4 regions of the Pseudomonas sp. FG35 genome follow, and region 4 is predicted to be linked to each of the others. Evidence: predicted binding sites of a transcription regulator. Region 4 holds the regulator's gene; each other region holds the start of a gene.

Region 1 (4,738 bases), on a different contig from region 4:
CCGCTGGACTTCACCTTTGTCTGCCCGTCCGAGCTGATCGCTCTGGACAACCGCATGGCCGACTTCAAGGCACGCAACGTTGAAGTAGTCGCCGTTTCGATCGACTCGCACTTCACCCACAACGCCTGGCGCAACACACCGGTCAACAATGGCGGCATCGGCCAGGTGAAATACACCATGGCTGCCGACATGAAGCACGAAATCGCCAAGGCCTACGACGTTGAGTCCGAAGGCGGCGTGGCTTTCCGTGGCGCGTTCCTGATCGATGACAAAGGCGTTGTCCGCTCGCAGATCATCAACGACCTGCCGCTGGGCCGTAACATGGAAGAGCTGATCCGTCTGGTCGACGCTCTGCAATTCCACGAAGAGCACGGCGAAGTCTGCCCTGCCAACTGGAAAAAAGGCGACAAAGGCATGAACGCTTCGCCAGAAGGCGTTGCGGCTTACCTGACCGAGAACGCTGCTGCCCTGTAAGGCGCAACGTCGAGGTACAAAAAAACCGGCTCTTGAGCCGGTTTTTTCATGCGCGGGATTTAACCCGACGACCCTCAGTCGTCGAAGTCTTCCCAGCCGCCCATCTGTTTCCAGCGGTTGACGATGCCGCAGAACAGCTCGGCCGTCTTCTCGGTGTCGTAACGCGCGGAGTGCGCTTCACGGCCGTCGAAGTCGATGTCGGCTGCCTGACAGGCCTTGGCCAATACGGTTTGACCGTAGGCCAGACCCGCGAGGGTCGCAGTGTCGAAGCTGGAGAACGGGTGAAACGGATTGCGCTTCATGTCCAGCCGCGCGACGGCAGCATTGAGGAAGCCGAGGTCGAAGCTGCTGTTGTGGCCGACCAGAATCGCCCGCTTGCAGCCGTTGGCTTTCAAGGCCTTGCGCACGCCACGGAAGATGTCGGTCAGCGCTGTTTCTTCGCTGACAGCCATGCGCAACGGATGATCGAGCTTGATCCCGGTGAACTCCAGTGCCGCCGGTTCAACGTTGGCGCCTTCGAACGGCTCGACGCGGAAGAAGTAGGTGTGATCCGGATAGACGAAACCCTTTTCATCCATGGCGATGGTAGTCGCGGCAATCTCCAGCAGAGCGTCGGTGGCCGAGTTGAAGCCACCGGTTTCTACGTCGACGACAACCGGCAGGTAGCCGCGAAAGCGTGCTGCCATTGGATGACGGGAACCGCCGCCACCTTGACCGTCCAGTTCGTCGTCGAAATGGTCTTCACTCACGCGTGTTCCTCCAGCAGGCGCCAGCGCAGTTTTTCACCGGCGCGCAGCGGGATAACGGTCAGCTCGCCGAAAGGCAGGCTGGTCGGGGCGGTCCATTCGTCACGAACCAGTGTGATGCGATCGGTGTTCGCCGGCAGGCCGTAGAAACGCGGGCCGTTGAGGCTGGCGAAGGCTTCGAGCTTGTCCAGCGCGTTGCGCTGTTCAAAGGCTTCGGCATACAGCTCGATGGCGGCGTACGCGGTGTAGCAGCCGGCGCAGCCGCAGGCGGCTTCCTTGGCGTGCTGGGCGTGCGGTGCCGAGTCGGTACCGAGGAAGAACTTCGCGCTGCCGCTGGTGGCGGCGTCGAGCAGGGCTTCCTGGTGAGTGTTGCGTTTGAGGATCGGCAGGCAATAGAAGTGCGGCCGGATCCCGCCCACCAGCATGTGGTTGCGGTTGTAGAGCAGGTGATGCGCGGTGATGGTCGCGCCGACGTTGGCCGAAGCCTCGTTGACGAACTGCACGGCATCGCCGGTGGTGATGTGTTCGAACACCACTTTCAGTGTCGGGAAACGCTCGACCACGCGGCGCATGTGCTCGTCGATGAAGATTTTTTCGCGGTCGAACACGTCGACGTCGCCACGGGTGACTTCGCCGTGGATCAACAGCGGCATGCCGGCTTCGGCCATGGCTTCCAGCACCGGGAAAATCTTGTCGATGCTGGTGACCCCGGAATCGGAGTTGGTGGTGGCGCCAGCCGGATACAGCTTGGCGGCGTGCACGAAACCGCTGGCCTTGGCCTCACGGATTTCTTCGGGCTGGGTGCGGTCGGTGAGGTACAGCACCATCAGCGGTTCGAAACGACTGCCGGCCGGGCGGGCAGCGAGAATCCGCTGGCGATAGCCGTCGGCTTCAGCGGCGTTGCGCACCGGAGGTACCAGGTTGGGCATGATGATGGCGCGACCAAAGGTGCGCGCGACATCCGCAACGGTATTGGTCAACACGGCACCATCGCGAAGATGAATGTGCCAGTCGTCGGGACGCAGCAGGGTCAGGCGGTCGGACATGAGGGGATTCCAGGCGGGTCAAACTGAGGCGAATGCTACCGGAAAAGACTCTTGCAGGCACTCGCTATCAAGTTTTGCGACGAGCGTCCGATATCCCATAGGTATGCCGTAAAGATGTATGTCTCGGTCTTTTTCGTTGTAGAAGCCAATGGAGCCTCCCGTGCGCCAGCGATATTTAGCCTTGCTCAGTGTGTTTGCCAGCCTCCCCGCGATGGCACTGACCTACCAGACCCGTCTGGAGAACATTGAGTGGACGGTCGAGGGCGACAAGTTCGAGTGCCGTCTGACGCAGCCGATCACTGATTTTGGCTCAGGGCAATTCGTGCGCAAGGCCGGCGAGCAGGCGACCTTCCGCCTGAACGCCTACAACGCCATGCTCGGCGGTGGTTCGGCGACCTTGCTGGCAGCGGCTGCGCCGTGGCAGCCGGGTCGTGGCGACATCAATCTGGGCACGGTTCGACTGGGCAGCGGCAACGTGCTGTTCAACAGTTCTCAATCCCAGGCCGGGCAGTTGATCAGCGGGCTGATGGACGGTCGCAGCCCGGTGGTGCGCCGGGCATCGGGCGATGGTCGGGTGTCGGAAGTGCGCCTGTTGCCGGTCAAGTTCAGCAAGGCGTTCAATGACTATCAGACCTGCGTGGCGAAACTGCTCCCGCAGAATTTCGATCAGGTCAAGCAATCGCAGATCGGCTTCCCCGGCGAAGGCATCGAACTGGACGCCGCCGCCAAGGCCAAGCTGCAAGTGATGCTCGAGTACATGAAGGCCGATCCGACGGTCAATCACATCGAACTCGACGGCCACTCGGACAACAGCGGCAATCGCCTGACCAATCGCGAACTGTCGCGCCGCCGCGCGCTGGCCGTGGTCGACTTCTTCAAGGCCAACGGCATCCAGGAGTCGCAGATCACCGTGCGTTTCCATGGTGAGCGTTATCCTCTGGTGCCGAACACCAATGCCGCCAACCGGGCCAAGAACCGTCGGGTCAATGTGCACCTTGCGCGGGTGGCACCGACGACTGCTCCAGCGCCTCAGGCCAGCACACCTGCCAACACTGCGGCGACTTCCTGACCTGCCGGTCATCGTCGCTCTCTCGACAGATTCTGTCGCTTTGTCGTCTTAAGCTGTCGCGCCTCTGTAAATTATCGCGTTTGAGCGGTAGACTCCTCGGCTTTCCGTAGAACCCCGTGGAGTGATGGCATGGCGGACGTAAACAAGGTCGTTCTGGCGTATTCCGGCGGCCTGGACACTTCGGTGATCCTCAAGTGGCTGCAGGATACTTATAACTGTGAAGTCGTGACCTTCACCGCTGACCTGGGTCAGGGCGAAGAGGTCGAGCCGGCTCGCGCCAAGGCGCAGGCCATGGGCGTCAAAGAAATCTACATCGACGACCTGCGCGAAGAATTCGTGCGTGACTTCGTGTTCCCGATGTTCCGCGCCAACACCGTTTACGAAGGCGAGTACCTGCTGGGTACTTCCATTGCGCGTCCGCTGATCGCCAAGCGTCTGATCGAAATCGCCAACGAAACCGGCGCCGACGCCATTTCCCACGGCGCAACCGGCAAGGGCAACGACCAGGTGCGTTTCGAACTGGGTGCCTACGCGCTCAAGCCAGGCGTGAAAGTGATCGCCCCTTGGCGCGAGTGGGACCTGCTGTCCCGCGAGAAACTGATGGACTACGCCGAGAAGCACGCGATCCCGATCGAGCGTCACGGCAAGAAGAAATCCCCGTACTCGATGGACGCCAACCTGCTGCACATCTCCTATGAAGGCGGCGTGCTGGAAGACACCTGGACCGAGCACGAAGAAGACATGTGGCGCTGGACCGTCTCCCCGGAGAAGGCTCCCGACACCCCGCAATACCTGGAACTGACCTACCGCAACGGCGACATCGTCGCGCTGGACGGCGTCGAAATGACTCCGGCCACCGTACTGGCGACCCTGAACAGGATCGGTGGCGAGCACGGCATCGGCCGTCTGGACATCGTCGAGAACCGTTATGTCGGCATGAAGTCCCGTGGCTGCTACGAAACCCCGGGCGGCACCATCATGCTGCGCGCTCACCGCGCCATCGAATCGATCACCCTGGACCGCGAAGTCGCTCACCTCAAAGACGAGCTGATGCCGAAGTACGCCAGCCTGATCTACACCGGTTACTGGTGGAGCCCTGAGCGTCTGATGCTGCAACAGATGATCGACGCTTCTCAGGTCAACGTGAACGGCGTTGTGCGCCTTAAGCTGTACAAGGGCAACGTGATCGTGACCGGCCGCAAGTCCGACGATTCGCTGTTCGACGCCAACATCGCGACCTTCGAAGAAGACGGCGGCGCCTACAACCAGGCCGACGCGGCGGGCTTCATCAAGCTCAACGCACTGCGCATGCGTATTGCTGCCAACAAGGGCCGCAAGTTGTTCTAAGTTCTTCGGGCCTGATGGAAAGAACGGCCTTGTCGTAGCGACAAGGCCGTTTTTTT
Region 2 (4,738 bases), on a different contig from region 4:
GCTGAGCTTCGCGGCGTGGCTTGAGCAACATGACCGGGTCCTCACTGGCGTCACCGCCCTGCTCTACGCCGGTGAAAGCCTGTTTGACGCCCAGTTGCAACGGCTGGCGCGGGTGTTCCCCAACGCCCGCGTGGCCTCGATCGGCTACGCCAGCGTGGACGCCGGATTCATCGGTGCCAGCCATGGTGACTGCGCCATCGGCGAACACCGGGTTCCCGAATGTCACGCAGTGCTGGAAATTCTCGACGAGCAGACCGGTGAAGTGATCGATGAATGCGACCGGGTCGGACGCCTGGTGATGACCAACCTCACGCGCCGGTTGATGCCGTTGATCCGCTACCCCGTCGGCGACCGTGCGTGCTGGCGAGAGCCGCCTGACACCCCCAGGCGCAAGTTTGCGCTGATGGGCCGCTGCGCCGACAGCCAGCGGGTGCGCGTGGGCATTCTGACTCTGCTGCCGCAATCGATCGGCGAAACCGTGCGGCGCATCACTGGCAGCGACGATTGGCAACTGGTGATCGAGCAGGACGGCGTCATGGATATCCTTCGCCTGCACTGGGCACCGGACGCCCTGTCACCGGCCAACGCTGAAGCCGACCAGACGCTGCACAGCGCCTTGATCGAAGACTATCCGTTGATCGAACAACTGAGCACCGATCACCTGCTGGCGTTGCGGATTCGCTGTTGTACGGTTCAGGAACTGGCACGCCATCCACGCTCCGGCAAACGTCAGCGCGTGCTGGACCGGCGCGTCTACAGCGGCTGCGGCCAGGAGCGTTGCTGATGACATCCATCACCCTGCGCAGTTTTCGCACCAGCGACGCCCCGGCGGTCAGTCGCCTGTTCAGAAAGATCTACGGCGACCATTACGCTCAGCCGCATGTCTATCTGCCCCGCATGATCAAGCAGAACCATGCCGTCGGCCGCTGGCATTCGCTGGTGGCGGTGTCCAACGATCAGGTGGCGGGCCACTCCGCGTTGATTCTCGACAAGGGAACATCCATCGTCGAATTGGCGCTGAGCGTGGTGGATCCGCAGATCCGTGGCCAGAACGTCGCCACGCAACTGGGCCGACACTTGCTGATCCATGCACAGGCGCTTGGTTATCAGGGCGTCACGATCAAGCAGATGACCCATCACCCCTACACCCAGAAGATGGCCGCCGGCCTTGGTTTTCATAACACCGGCTTGTTGCCCGATCATGCACCGTCGCCCTTTGGCAACGCGGTGACGGAATCGCTTGTACTGGGTTACACCCCTGTCGATGGCTATCAGCGCCCGCTGCCGGCCTTGCATTGGCCCGACGAATGCCGTGAATTCATGCAACAGATGTGCGACGTGTTCGGAACACGGTTGAGCGTGTCGCCGTGGGTTGGCGCACCGGCGCAGCTCGAACAGCGCTGGGGGCGATATGACGGGGTATTCAACGAGGTGGACGACAGTTTGCTCAAACAGCTGCAACAACTGCCCGAACATTGGCTGATATCGATCAGGCTCAGGCTGGCGCAGGGTTTCGACAATGCCTGGCGCCGGTTGTCGGCGATGGGTTTCGTGTTCAGCGGACTGGCGCCCGATGACAGAGGTGCAGGCTGGCTGGCGTTGTTTCATCGCGGGTTCCAGCCCAGATCCCTGGCACTGCAGTGCCCGCGAATGCAGCGATTGCATGACGACATGCAGCAACAAATCGCACCGCTGACGGGACTGCAGGTTGGCGGCAACCGCCCATAAACGAAAGGGCCCGCTCCGTTCCCGGTGCGGGCCTTCTGATCATGCCTTGGCGTCGACGCCTTTGTCGGTCGGCGGCTTGCGCTCGCCGCCCTGTCCGTAGGTCTTCAGGTTCTGCAAGACATAGATGGCTTTCTTGTACTCGGGAATCAACGTATTGGCGTACTTGTTGCCCTTGAGATTGTTGTTCTGGATGGTATCCAGTTGCGTTGCGAAGTACTCCAGCGCATTGAACTTGGCGTCCGGATCCTTCTGAATGCCGAAGCGATCAAACTTGTCGCCGGCGTTGAGCAGAGTAATGGACGTGACTTCGGAAATCAGGCCACGGCTGCGCAGCATTGCACTGAGGCTGCCCAATTGTTTGGCCGAAACATTGGTGGGATCGAAACCCTTGATGTTCTTGTGCAGCCCCTGCTTGTCCATCTCGGCGATGCTGATTGCGTTGGGATCGTTGCCGACCAGAGCCAGCATTTGCTTGACCTTCACGCTTTGGGAAACCGGTTTGCTCGAGCTTCCTGTGTCTCGAACCAGCAAACCCGCCTTGGGTTGCCAGGCACCGGTATAGCCGATAGTCATGAGCAGGCTCCTTGCGAGGAAAACATGAAAAATTCCTTGTTGGACGACTTTTGAGTTGCCCGGAGTATCGGCCGGCAAACCAGTGGCACCAACTCCTTTCTGCATTTTTTACAATTTTTGTACATTCACGATACAAACCCGCAACAGCCCCGGAAATGCTGGATCAGAGGGTTCATGACAATCAGATGAAAGTGGGTTTGTTGCTCTAATGTTCGGGACGGTTAGTTCGCATGTATCAGGCCGGATACGTTCCATTGATCGGGATCGCACGTTTTAGGACGAAAGTACCTAAAGCTTCCCGAAGACCCGACGATACGTTAGGAAACCCGCGCTGTTTTTCCCCTGCCCACAATAAGAATCCCTGCTCAAGGACCGGTTTCCATGCCCGCATTCCGCACTATTCAGGCTCGCTACACGCTGTTTCTGGTTCTGTTCATTTTGTTGCTGTCGGTGCTGACCGTGGTCGGCATCAGCCAGCTGGTCGCGCCCAAGCTGCGCCATACCGAAGAACAAGTCGTGCTCAACCGCATTGCGGAAGTGGCCGAGCAGATCCAGGGCGAATTGAACAAGGTCCAGGCGCAACAGCGCAGCATCACCCAGACCATCCCGCTGCTCGACAGCGCGGCCATCGACAGCGTGTTGCCGGGGCTGGTCGATCAATATGGCGAACTGAAAGTGTTCGGCGGCGGCATCTGGCCATTGCCCGGTCAGCGTGAGGCCGGACGCAACAAGTTCAGTACGTTCTGGCACCGGGATGCCTCCGGCAAACTGGCGGTGAACACGTTCTGGAACAGCGACGCGGCCCCCAACTATTACGACCAGAGCTGGTACAAGGGCGGCATGCAGACCCCGCGCGGCCAATGCGCGTGGGCCGCTGCCTATAAAGATGACGCCAGCGCCGAACCGCGCACCAACTGCGCCATGGCCATCCAGAAAAACGGCAGCGCCTGGGGCGTCTCGACCATCGACGTGACCCTGGGCTTCTTCAACGATCTGGTGGCGCGCAAGGAAAAAGACCTCAACGCCGAAATGCTGATCGTCGAGGCTGACGGCAAGATCATCAGCAACAGCTCGCGTATCAACGGGCCGATCGTGCTGAAGAACATCAGCGAACTGGCCGGCGGCTCGACCTTCGCCAGCCAGATCAAAGCCGGGCTGCAAAACCGCGAGCAGGCACAGCGTGTCGAGTTCGACAACCACGGTGAAGCCAGTACCTTCTTCATGCGCCCGATCGAAGGCACCCCGTGGTTCCTCGCCACCGCGCTGCCAACCAAAATGCTCACCGCCCAGCGTGACGACGTGCTCAGCAGCCTGAGTCTGCTGCAGATTCCGCTGGTGATCCTGTTGGTGCTGTTGCAGGTCTACGCGATCCGCCAACTGGTCTCGCGCATGAAAGCGCTGAAGGCCAACATCGATTCGCTGTCCAGCGGCGATGCCGACCTGACCCGGCGCATCACCATCCGCGCTGAAGACGAACTCGGTGCCATCGGGCATTCAGTCAACACCTTCATCGCCTACCTGCAGAACATGATCGGCGAAGTGACCCAGGCCACCGGCGCGATGGCCTCGAGCCTCGACAGCCTGCAACGCACCTCGGCGCACACCAGCCAGATTCTGCTGCGCCACGCTTCGGAAACCGACCAAACCGTTACCGCGATCAACGAAATGAGCTCGACCGCCGAAAGCGTCGCGCAGAACGCTGCCGAAACCGCTGCCTTCACCCAGCGCGCCAACGAAAACGCCGACCGTTCCCGCATCGTGGTCGGTGAAGCGTCAGGCAGCGTAGTGGCGTTGATCGACGAAGTGGCCAGCGCCACCCACAAGGTCGAAAGCATGCAGCAGGACGCCCAGCGCATCACCGAAATCCTCGGCGTGATCGGCGCCATTGCCGGCCAGACCAATCTGCTGGCACTCAACGCGGCGATCGAAGCGGCACGCGCCGGTGAACAGGGTCGCGGTTTTGCAGTGGTGGCGGACGAAGTGCGTGCCCTCGCTGCCCGCACCCAGGCCAGCACCTCGGAAATCAACGAAATGTTGAGCCGTCTGACCCAAGGTGTGACTTCCTCGGTCAGCGCCATGGAAAACACTCAGGCCAGTTGTCAGTCAGCCGCCGATGCCACGGCGCGAGTCAACAGTGGCCTCGACGAAATGGCCGGTTCGGTCAGCCACATCAACAGCCTCAGCACCCAGATCGCCACCGCCGCGGAACAGCAAAGCGCAGTCACCGAAGAGATCAACCGCAGCATGGTGCAGATCCGCCACATGGTTGATGAGCTGGTGGAAAGCGGTCAGGCCAGCGAACTCAACACCCGCCAGCTGCTGGAAGCCAACAGCCGGGTGAGCGCGATCATGGGCCGCTTCAAGGTTCGCTGACCGTTTTGTCATCTTGCGCTCAGTGGCCTGTCAGCTTTGATCTACGATCATGTTGGCAGGCCTG
Region 3 (4,738 bases), on a different contig from region 4:
TGCCACAGGCTTTTTCCAGGAAGACCCGGAACTGTTCGAAATCCAAATTACCCGTAGACAAATGATGCCGCCTCTTAAATCGTGTTGAACGCCGAGGGCAGAAGGCCCTTAGCTGATATCTGCTGCTTTGATCCGGTCGACTACCCGGGATGCCAGGTCATCAGGACGGAACTTGGCCAGGAAGTCATCGGCACCGACTTTCTTGACCATCGCCTGATTGAACACACCCGACAACGAAGTATGCAGGATGATATGAAGCTTTTGCATGCGAGGGTCGCTGCGGATCTCGGCCGTCAGGGTGTACCCGTCCATCTCCGGCATTTCGATGTCGGAGATCATCATCAGGAACTCTTCTTCCGGCTTCTTGCCCTCGTCGACCAGCTTGCGCAGGTAATCGAGCGCCTGCCTGCCGTCGTTCAACGCCACCACTTCGACGCCGACCGTCTGCAGGCAACGCGTCACCTGCTTACGCGCCACCGACGAGTCGTCGACCGTCAGCACCCGCAGCGACAACGCCTTGCTCTGGGTCTCGACATCCACCACGCCGACCGAAATCGCTTCCGGTGTCGGCGCAACTTCCGCCAGCACCTTCTCGACGTCGATGATTTCGACTAACTGATTGTCGACCCGAGTCACAGCGGTCAGGTAATGATCGCGTCCGGTGCCCTTGGGCGGCGGATGAATCTCTTCCCAGTTCATGTTCACGATACGTTCGACCGAGCGCACCAGAAAACCCTGGGTCTTGGTGTTGTATTCCGTGATGATCACGAACGGACTGTTCTTGTCTTTCAAAGCACCGGAGCCGGTCGCCATCGCCAGATCAAGGATCGGAATGGTCGCCCCCCGGATATTCGCCACCCCGCACACGACAGGACTGGACTTGGGCATCAGCGTCAGTTGCGGGCACTGCAGCACTTCCCGAACCTTGAACACGTTGATCCCGTAGAGCTGCTGGCCGTCAAGACGGAACAACAACAGCTCCAGGCGATTCTGCCCCACCAGTTGCGTGCGCTGGTTCACCGAATCCATTACACCAGCCATGCCCAGACTCCTACACCAACGCCAAGTGTTGTTGCGACGCACATTCATTGCTAAACGGCACGGCGCTTGCTTTTTAACTCGTATGAACGCTCAAACGACATTTTTCCGACGCCTGACATCTCCCCTCCGCAGAGGGCTTTGCGCGATGTCCGCCGTTTGCCTTTTTTTCGCTGGCAGCCCTGCCGGTGCTGATGCGGTTACCTTGCCTGACATGCTTATCGGCGTCACTCAGGGCTTTCTTGAATTCACCGTAGAAGACTATCTGGCTACCAGTCAAACGGAAGGCCGTTATGAAATCGAGGTCAACCAGCTCGATCCACGCATGCGCATGCCTATGTGCGACAAGGAATTGACAGCGACACTGGAGAGTCCGGCACGTCCTTTGGGCCGTGTCACGGTGAAGGTCCGCTGCGAAGGCGCCTCCCCCTGGACGGTGTTCGTGCCCGCTCAAGTCCGCCTGTTTCGCGAGATTGTCACGACCACGCGGCCACTCAAACGCGCCGGCATCATCGAGCCGCAGGACGTGACCTTGCGCGAGCGCGACGTCAGCACGATCAACCAGGGTTTCCTGACGTCGGTGGATGAAGCCATCGGACAGAAATTGACCCGACCAACGGTCGCCGATCAAGTCATTACCCTGGTGCATCTGGAACAGGCGGAAGTGGTTCGCAAGGGCGATCAAGTGGTGATCACCGCCCGCAGCGGTACCCTCGCCGTCCGGATGCCGGGCGAAGCGCTGGCCAACGGCGGCCTGAAAGAACAGATTCGGGTGAAAAACCTCAACTCCCAACGGGTCATCAAGGCGCAGGTTGTGGCGCCCGGCCAGGTGGAAGTAGCGATGTAAGCGGCGAGTGAGCGGCAGAATGAACGGATATTTGAAAAGCCCCTGAGCGTTTGGCAGAAAACTGGCGCTGACCAGAGCTGTTCCCTAAACTGTGCCGCAGCAGGATCTGCAACGGCGCATGCAAGCTCATTGCTAAATGAGCCTAAAGTTTTCCAGGGGATGGCCGAGAACATGGCAAGCGTCCAAATTCCCAGAGGTTTTTAACATGGTCATCGATTTCAGCCGTTTGAACAGCTCCTCGTCACTTACGGGCAGTACGCGTACCAGCAACGCCAAGGAAACCGCCGAAACCGGCACTTCCGCGCCGCTGAATACCCCGGCCGAACAGGCCAGTACCGCAAAAAGCGGGGAATCGGTACACCTCAGCAATGAGGCTCAACAGTTGCAGAAGGTCACTGACAAGCTGCGCGATCAGCCTGCCGTCGACAAAGCCCGCGTGGCCGAATTGAAAGCAGCGATTGCCGATGGCAGCTATAAAGTCGACAGCAACCGTGTAGCCAGCAAACTGCTCAACTTCGAAGCCCAGCGCTAGGCCTCGGTCTGCGCCAGGCTTTTGGACGCTTAAAACCCAAGGCCAGCCATGCACGACACTAATCTATTGCAACTGATCACCGACGACTTTGCTCCAGCTCAACAATTGCTGGAGTTACTGCAAACCGAGTCCCTCGCCTTGCACGGTCGCGACATGCCTCTGCTGGAAGAAATTCTGGCGAACAAGCAGGCATTGATCATTCTGCTCGAACAGCATGGCCGCAAACGCAGCGAAATCCTCGCCAGCCTCAATCTGTCGATCGACCGCGCCGGCCTGGAACAACTGGCCAGCCAGTCGAGCATCGGCGACCAGTTGCTGAGCCAGAGCGATGTCCTGACCGATCTGATCGCCCAGTGCCAGGCAGCCAATGCCAGAAATGGCCAATCGATCGTCATGCAGCAGGCCGCCACGGCCAATCAGCTGAAAATCCTCACCGGCGGCGAGCCTCCCGCGCTCTACGATGCCAGTGGCACCTTCTCCAAACTGCAGAAACCACGCGCGCTCAGCCAGGCGTGATGCTTTCTTCCATGCTTGCGCCCTATCAACGTGCGAAACATGCTGGCAAAATACTGGCCAGCCGTAGTCAAATTTTGTCTGGAGATTGATTTAACGTGTCCAATGATGACGCTCCGCAGCCCCCAAAGGTGCTTACCACGCCCCTGGAGATCTCCAGCAATCTGCGCCAGCTGCTTGAAAGCCATGATCCGCTGATCATCACCTTCCACGAGCGCAGCCAGCGCTTCCAGAGCTATCTGATCAAGGTTGACCGGGAAACCGCCACGATTGCCCTGGACGAGATGATCCCGCGCGATGGCGAACGCTTCCTGCTCGCCGGCGAGCCGTTCAAGGTCGAAGGTTTTCATGACGGTGTGCGCATTGCCTGGGAATGCAACGGCACGCTGAACATCGAAGAATCCAGTGGCGACCGCTTCTACACCGGCGACCTGCCCACCGAAGTGGTTTATCACCAGCGCCGCAACGCCTTCCGCGCAGCCCTCAAGCTGACCGATCTGGTCAGCGTTGTGCTCGGTGGCGAAAAGCTCAAGGCACCGATCGACGGCAAACTGCTGGATATCTCCGCCACTGGCTGCAAACTGCGTTTCGAAGGCGACATCACCGACCGTCTGCAATTGGGCCAGGTTTATGATCGTCTGATCGCCGCGCCGTTGTTCGGCAACCAGCCGACCTCGGTCGAGTTGCGTTACCTGCACTTCGAAGAAAAACTCAACATCACTTTCGCCGGCCTGCGTTTTCACAACATCAGCGGCCCGGCGGCCCGCAACGTCGAGCGTTTCGTTTATCAACTGCAACGCGAAGCGCGTCGGTTCGATAAAGACGACCTCTGATCGGCAAGCATAAAAAACGGGCAGTCACTGCGGTGACTGCCCGTTTTTTTATGCCTGAATCACGGTCTGGCGGGGCTGATGTCCGGCCCTTCGCCTTCGATTGTCGAGTCGGTTGGCGCGACAGGTTCTGGCTCGGGTTCAGGCTCCGGAGCGACCGTATTCTGCATCTGCTCCTGCACCACTTGTTCATCCACCCGCGGATCAAGCGCAGCCACCAGCGGCGAGCTGGACATGCTGTCCGGCATCGCCACGTGATGCAGCGGTGCATCGTCGACCTGGTGCAGATTGGTCACGGCTTTCGGCCGGATCCGCCACACCAGCACCAGCGCGAAAAAGGTGAAGAACGCGTACAGGCTCTGCGCCCCGAACAGCTTCATCAGCACCCCGGCCACCAGCGGCCCGATACTGGCGCCCACGCCGTAGGTCACCAGCAGCATCGCCGTCAGCGACACCCGACGTTCGCCTTCGACGTGGTCGTTGGAGAACGCCACCGCCAACGGGTACAGGCAGAACTGCACCAGCGAACAGAGGAAGCCGACCACGAACAGCACCTCCAGCGGCACTTGCGGCAGGATCGCCAGTGGCAACGAAGCAACCGCGAGGAACAGCGCGAAACAGCGGATCAACAGCGCCCGGTCATAGCGGTCGGACAACCAGCCCAGCGGCCACTGCACCACCAGCCCGGCAAAAATGCAGCTACCCATGAACAGACCGACCTGCTCGGTGGACAGCCCCTGCTGGGAGGCATACAGCGGCGCCAGACCATAGAACGAACCGATGATCAGCCCGGCCCCGAGCACCGTGCTCAGCGACTGCGGCACACGCTTGATAAAGAAGCGCGGCTCCATCGGCGCCGGATGCAGCGGTGCCGGGTGAATCCGACGGGTCAGCGCCACCGGCACCAGACACAGGGCAAAACACAGCGCGACCAGCATCAGCAGTTCCAGGCCAAGGCCCGGGTGCATGACCAGAATC
Region 4 (4,738 bases):
TTAAGCGTTTTTTCGCCGCCGATATGCGTCAGGCCATGAAGCTGGTTCGTGATGAGCTGGGCGCTGATGCCGCCATCATTGGCAACCGCCGCATCGCCGGCGGCGTCGAGCTGACGGCGGCGCTCGATTACAAACTGTCTGCGCTGGCCCCGCGCGTTCCGAACATGGAACTCGAGGATGAGCTGCGCAAGACCCAGTCGCGCATCGTCACCGCCCAGGCCGAGCTGAGCCTGCGTGGCGAAGCCGACGGCAACACCAATCGCCAGTTGTTCGCCGGGCTGCCGTTGACGGCCGGCCTGCCGCTGACCGCTGCCGAGCCGCTGACCGAACCGACCTACGAAGCTCCGGCTCGTCCGGCACCAGCGCCTGCAGCGGTTTCCGCTGGCGTCGATCCGCGTGCTCTGGACTCGATGCGTTTCGAACTCAACAGCCTGCGCGAACTGATGGAAGTGCAACTCGGCACCCTGGCCTGGAACCAGCTGCAAGGCAGCCGTCCGGCCCAGGCCAATCTGTACCGTCGTCTGCAACGCATCGGTTTGTCCGGCCCGTTGTCCCGGGATCTGCTGTCGATGATCACCGAGATCGACGAGCCTCGTCAGGCCTGGCGCATGCTGCTGGCGCACCTGGCGCGGATGATTGCCGTGCCGGAAGTCGAGCCGCTGGAAGAGGGTGGGGTGATTGCGATGGTCGGTCCTGCCGGCATGGGCAAGACCACCACCCTGGCCAAACTGGCCGCCCGCTACGTGCTCAAGTACGGCGCGCAGAACATCGCGCTGGTGAGCATGGACAGTTTCCGTATCGGCGCGCAGGAGCAGCTCAAGACGCTGGGCCGCATCCTTAACGTTTCGGTGACCCACGTCGATCCGGGCCAGTCCCTGGTGCAGGCGCTGGATCCACTGCTGCGCAAGCGCGTGGTGCTGATTGACACCGCCGGCCTGCAGGCCAGCGATCCGGCCCTGCGCATGCAGCTGGAAAGTCTGGCCGGTCGTGGCATTCGGTCAAAAAATTATCTGGTTCTGGCAACCACCAGCCAAAAACAGGTTCTAACCGCCGCTTATCACAGTTACAAGCGTTGCGGGCTGGCCGGCTGCATCCTGACTAAACTGGATGAGACGGCCAGTCTGGGCGAAGTGTTGAGCCTGGCGATCAGTCACGAACTGCCGGTTGCCTACCTGACCGATGGCCCACGGATTCCGGATGATCTGCATCTGCCGCGGCGTCATCAACTGGTCAGTCGCGCCGTCAGCGTGCAAATGCAGGAAGAACCCAGCGAAGAAGCCATGGCTGACATGTTCGCTGATATCTACCACAGTCCGACCAAGCAGGTTGGCTGAGGTAATGAACAGTTTTCGTACCTACATCGATGGCCTGCCACGCATTGTTCCGGTTGTGAACGCGCAGCCAGTAATGTGGCCTCCGTCTATGCAAGACAAGGTAAAGAAATAACATGGGCAGCATGCATCCCGTACAGGTGATCGCGGTGACCGGCGGCAAAGGTGGCGTCGGCAAGACTAATGTGTCAGTGAACTTGTCCCTGGCCCTGGCAGAGCTTGGCCGTCGGGTCATGCTGCTGGACGCCGACCTGGGGCTGGCGAACGTCGACGTTCTGCTGGGCCTCACACCCAAACGAACCCTGGCCGACGTGATCGAAGGCCGCTGCGAGCTGCGCGACGTCCTGTTACAGGGCCCCGGCGGGATCCGCATCGTGCCGGCCGCTTCCGGCACCCAGAGCATGGTTCACCTGAGCCCGGCCCAGCATGCCGGCCTGATTCAGGCCTTCAGCGACATCGGCGACAATCTCGACGTGCTGGTGATCGACACCGCTGCGGGTATTGGTGACTCGGTAGTCAGTTTTGTTCGCGCAGCGCAAGAAGTGTTGCTGGTGGTCTGCGACGAGCCGACCTCGATCACCGACGCCTACGCGCTGATCAAACTGCTCAACCGCGATTACGGCATGAACCGCTTCCGCGTCCTGGCCAACATGGCCCAGAGCCCGCAGGAAGGTCGCAATCTGTTCGCCAAGTTGACCAAGGTCACGGATCGCTTCCTCGACGTCGCCCTACAATACGTCGGCGCGGTGCCCTACGACGAAAGCGTGCGCAAGGCGGTGCAGAAGCAGCGTGCGGTCTATGAAGCCTTCCCGCGTTCCAAGTGCGCACTGGCGTTCAAGGCGATCGCACAGAAGGTCGACACCTGGCCGCTGCCCGCCAACCCGCGCGGCCACCTCGAATTTTTCGTCGAGCGCCTCGTGCAGCAAACGGCAGGACCTGTGCTATGACCGCCAGCGGTATGAATTTCTACAAGAAGTCGGCGCGTGACGCGCAGTACGAGCTGATCGAGCGTTACGCGCCACTGGTCAAACGCATCGCCTACCACTTGCTGGCGCGGTTGCCGGCCAGTGTGCAGGTCGAAGACCTGATCCAGGCCGGGATGATCGGCCTGCTCGAAGTCTCGACCAAATACGACGCCAGCAAGGGCGCCAGTTTTGAAACGTACGCGGGCATCCGGATCCGTGGTGCGATGCTCGATGAAGTCCGTAAGGGGGACTGGGCACCACGCTCGGTTCACCGCAATACCCGCATGGTCAGCGACGCGATTCGCTCGATTGAAGCTAAAACCGGCCGTGACGCTAAAGATCACGAAGTTGCGGCCGAACTCCAATTGAGTCTCGACGATTACTACGGGATTTTGAACGACACCCTGGGCAGCCGCCTGTTCAGTTTCGACGACCTGTTGCAGGACGGCGAACACGAAGGGCTGCACGAGGATGGCGCCAGTGCTCATCTGGAGCCGTCGCGCGATCTGGAAGACGAACGTTTCCAGGCCGCGCTGGCGGACGCGATTGCCAATTTGCCGGAGCGTGAGCGACTGGTGTTGGCGCTGTACTACGACGAAGAGCTGAACCTCAAGGAGATCGGTGAAGTCCTTGGCGTCAGTGAATCGCGGGTCAGCCAGTTACACAGCCAGTGCGCGGCCCGCTTGCGGGGGCGTTTGGGGGAGTGGCGAGCGCGCTGAAGGCAGTGTGGGGACACTGCGAACGAGGCTGGTGCGGTGGTGAACGGCACCGGTCTTGCTCTGTTGTGCTCCAGACAGTCATCGAGTGTTTTGCCGGATTGATTGAAATGGCGCGTCCAGGTGCTGGGCGCGTTTAAGACTGCTTGGAGGTCGAATTGAACAAAGACATGAAAATCCTCATCGTTGATGACTTCTCAACGATGCGGCGGATCATCAAGAACCTGTTGCGTGATCTCGGGTTCACCAACACCGTTGAAGCCGACGATGGCACTACTGCCATTCCGGTGCTCAACAGCGGCAGCATCGACTTTCTGGTGACCGACTGGAACATGCCCGGCATGACCGGTATCGACCTGCTGCGCCACGTGCGCGCCGATGAAAAGCTCAAGCACCTGCCGGTGCTGATGGTGACCGCTGAAGCCAAGCGCGAGCAGATCATCGAAGCGGCCCAGGCCGGCGTTAACGGCTACGTGGTCAAACCTTTCACGGCTCAGGCGCTGAAAGAAAAAATCGAGAAGATTTTCGAACGCATCGGCTGATGACGCGCGGGGGAGCTATGGAGCATAACGAATCTTCACAGGGCGACTTCGAGTCGACTCTGAAAAAACACGCCGTCGAACTGGTCGAAAGCCTTGAAAAAGGCAAGTTCGGCGACGCCGTGCAACTGATCCATGAGCTCAATCAGACCCGTGACCGTGGCCTGTACCAGGAAGTGGGCAAGCTCACGCGTGAACTGCACAGTGCGATCGTCAACTTCCAGATCGATCCGCACATGCCGCAGGCTGAGGAAGTGTCGCAAATCACCGACGCTACCGAGCGCCTGGGCTACGTGGTCAAACTGACCGAAGCTGCCGCCAACCGCACCATGGATCTGGTGGAAAGCGCGACCCCCGTGGTCAATGGCCTGGCTGACGAAGCCCAGGCCTTGAGCGCCGATTGGGGCCGCTTCATGCGCCGTGAGGTCGGGGCTGAAGAGTTCCGTGAGCTGGCGCGCCGGGTCGACGGTTTTCTGGCACGCAGCAGCGCGGACAACCGCGCGGTGTCGAGCAATCTGAACGACATTCTGCTCGCCCAGGATTACCAGGACCTCACCGGTCAGGTGATCAAGCGCGTGACCCAATTGGTCACCGAAGTCGAAAGCAACCTGCTCAAGCTCGTGCTCATGGCCAGCCAGGTGGACCGCTTTGCGGGCATCGAACATGACCGTGCGGCGATGCTTGCTGAAAAAGATCCACAAAAACATCTCTCGCAGGGTGAAGGTCCGCAGATTCATGCCGATAAACGAGAAGACGTTGTGTCCGGTCAGGACGATGTGGACGATTTGTTATCCAGCCTTGGATTTTGAGTTTTTTTGGGTTTTTAGACCTGTAGGAGCACCCCATTAATGAGCTTCGGCGCCGATGAAGAGATCCTTCAGGATTTCCTGGTTGAGGCCGGCGAGATTCTTGAGCAACTGTCCGAACAACTGGTCGAGCTGGAAAGCCGCCCGGATGACGCAGATCTGCTCAACGCAATTTTTCGCGGTTTCCACACTGTAAAAGGGGGCGCCGGCTTCCTTCAGCTCAACGAGCTGGTGGAGTGCTGTCACATCGCCGAAAACGTGTTCGACATCCTGCGCAAGGGTGAACGACGCGTCGATGCAGAACTGATGGACGTGGTGCTTGAAGCGCTGGACGCGGTGAACAGCATGTTCAGCGAAGTCCGCGATCGCAGCCCGATCACC

Evidence for each region. Region 4 encodes FliA, which starts transcription of late flagellar genes. Its sites were predicted from a motif close to CTAAAGTTTNNNNNNNNNNNGCCGNTAA; they were not measured.
Region 1: the regulator FliA is predicted to act here: its motif matches at 2,333-2,360, upstream of ACODTD_RS10410 (flagellar protein MotY).
Region 2: the regulator FliA is predicted to act here: its motif matches at 2,590-2,617, upstream of ACODTD_RS01680 (methyl-accepting chemotaxis protein).
Region 3: the regulator FliA is predicted to act here: its motif matches at 2,028-2,055, upstream of flgM (flagellar biosynthesis anti-sigma factor FlgM).

Annotation. Positions count from the first base shown of each region.
Region 1 covers NZ_JBMDJR010000004.1:292,849-297,586, reverse strand. The annotation lists gene ACODTD_RS10425 (peroxiredoxin) at 1-474, shown strand, start outside; gene rnt (ribonuclease T) at 549-1,223, opposite strand; gene pyrC (dihydroorotase) at 1,220-2,266, opposite strand; gene ACODTD_RS10410 (flagellar protein MotY) at 2,427-3,335, shown strand; gene ACODTD_RS10405 (argininosuccinate synthase) at 3,465-4,682, shown strand.
Region 2 covers NZ_JBMDJR010000001.1:373,660-378,397, reverse strand. The annotation lists gene ACODTD_RS01695 (phenylacetate--CoA ligase family protein) at 1-784, shown strand, start outside; gene ACODTD_RS01690 (GNAT family N-acetyltransferase) at 784-1,728, shown strand; gene ACODTD_RS01685 (hypothetical protein) at 1,768-2,301, opposite strand; gene ACODTD_RS01680 (methyl-accepting chemotaxis protein) at 2,683-4,674, shown strand.
Region 3 covers NZ_JBMDJR010000018.1:69,144-73,881, forward strand. The annotation lists gene cheR (protein-glutamate O-methyltransferase CheR) at 1-61, opposite strand, end outside; gene ACODTD_RS25905 (chemotaxis protein CheV) at 109-1,041, opposite strand; gene flgA (flagellar basal body P-ring formation chaperone FlgA) at 1,124-1,885, shown strand; gene flgM (flagellar biosynthesis anti-sigma factor FlgM) at 2,091-2,417, shown strand; gene ACODTD_RS25920 (flagella synthesis protein FlgN) at 2,466-2,933, shown strand; gene ACODTD_RS25925 (flagellar brake protein) at 3,029-3,763, shown strand; gene ACODTD_RS25930 (MFS transporter) at 3,823-4,738, opposite strand, start outside.
Region 4 covers NZ_JBMDJR010000017.1:41,446-46,183, reverse strand. The annotation lists gene flhF (flagellar biosynthesis GTPase FlhF) at 1-1,334, shown strand, start outside; gene fleN (flagellar synthesis regulator FleN) at 1,448-2,278, shown strand; gene fliA (RNA polymerase sigma factor FliA) at 2,275-3,015, shown strand; gene ACODTD_RS25340 (chemotaxis response regulator CheY) at 3,183-3,554, shown strand; gene ACODTD_RS25335 (protein phosphatase CheZ) at 3,572-4,360, shown strand; gene ACODTD_RS25330 (chemotaxis protein CheA) at 4,400-4,738, shown strand, end outside.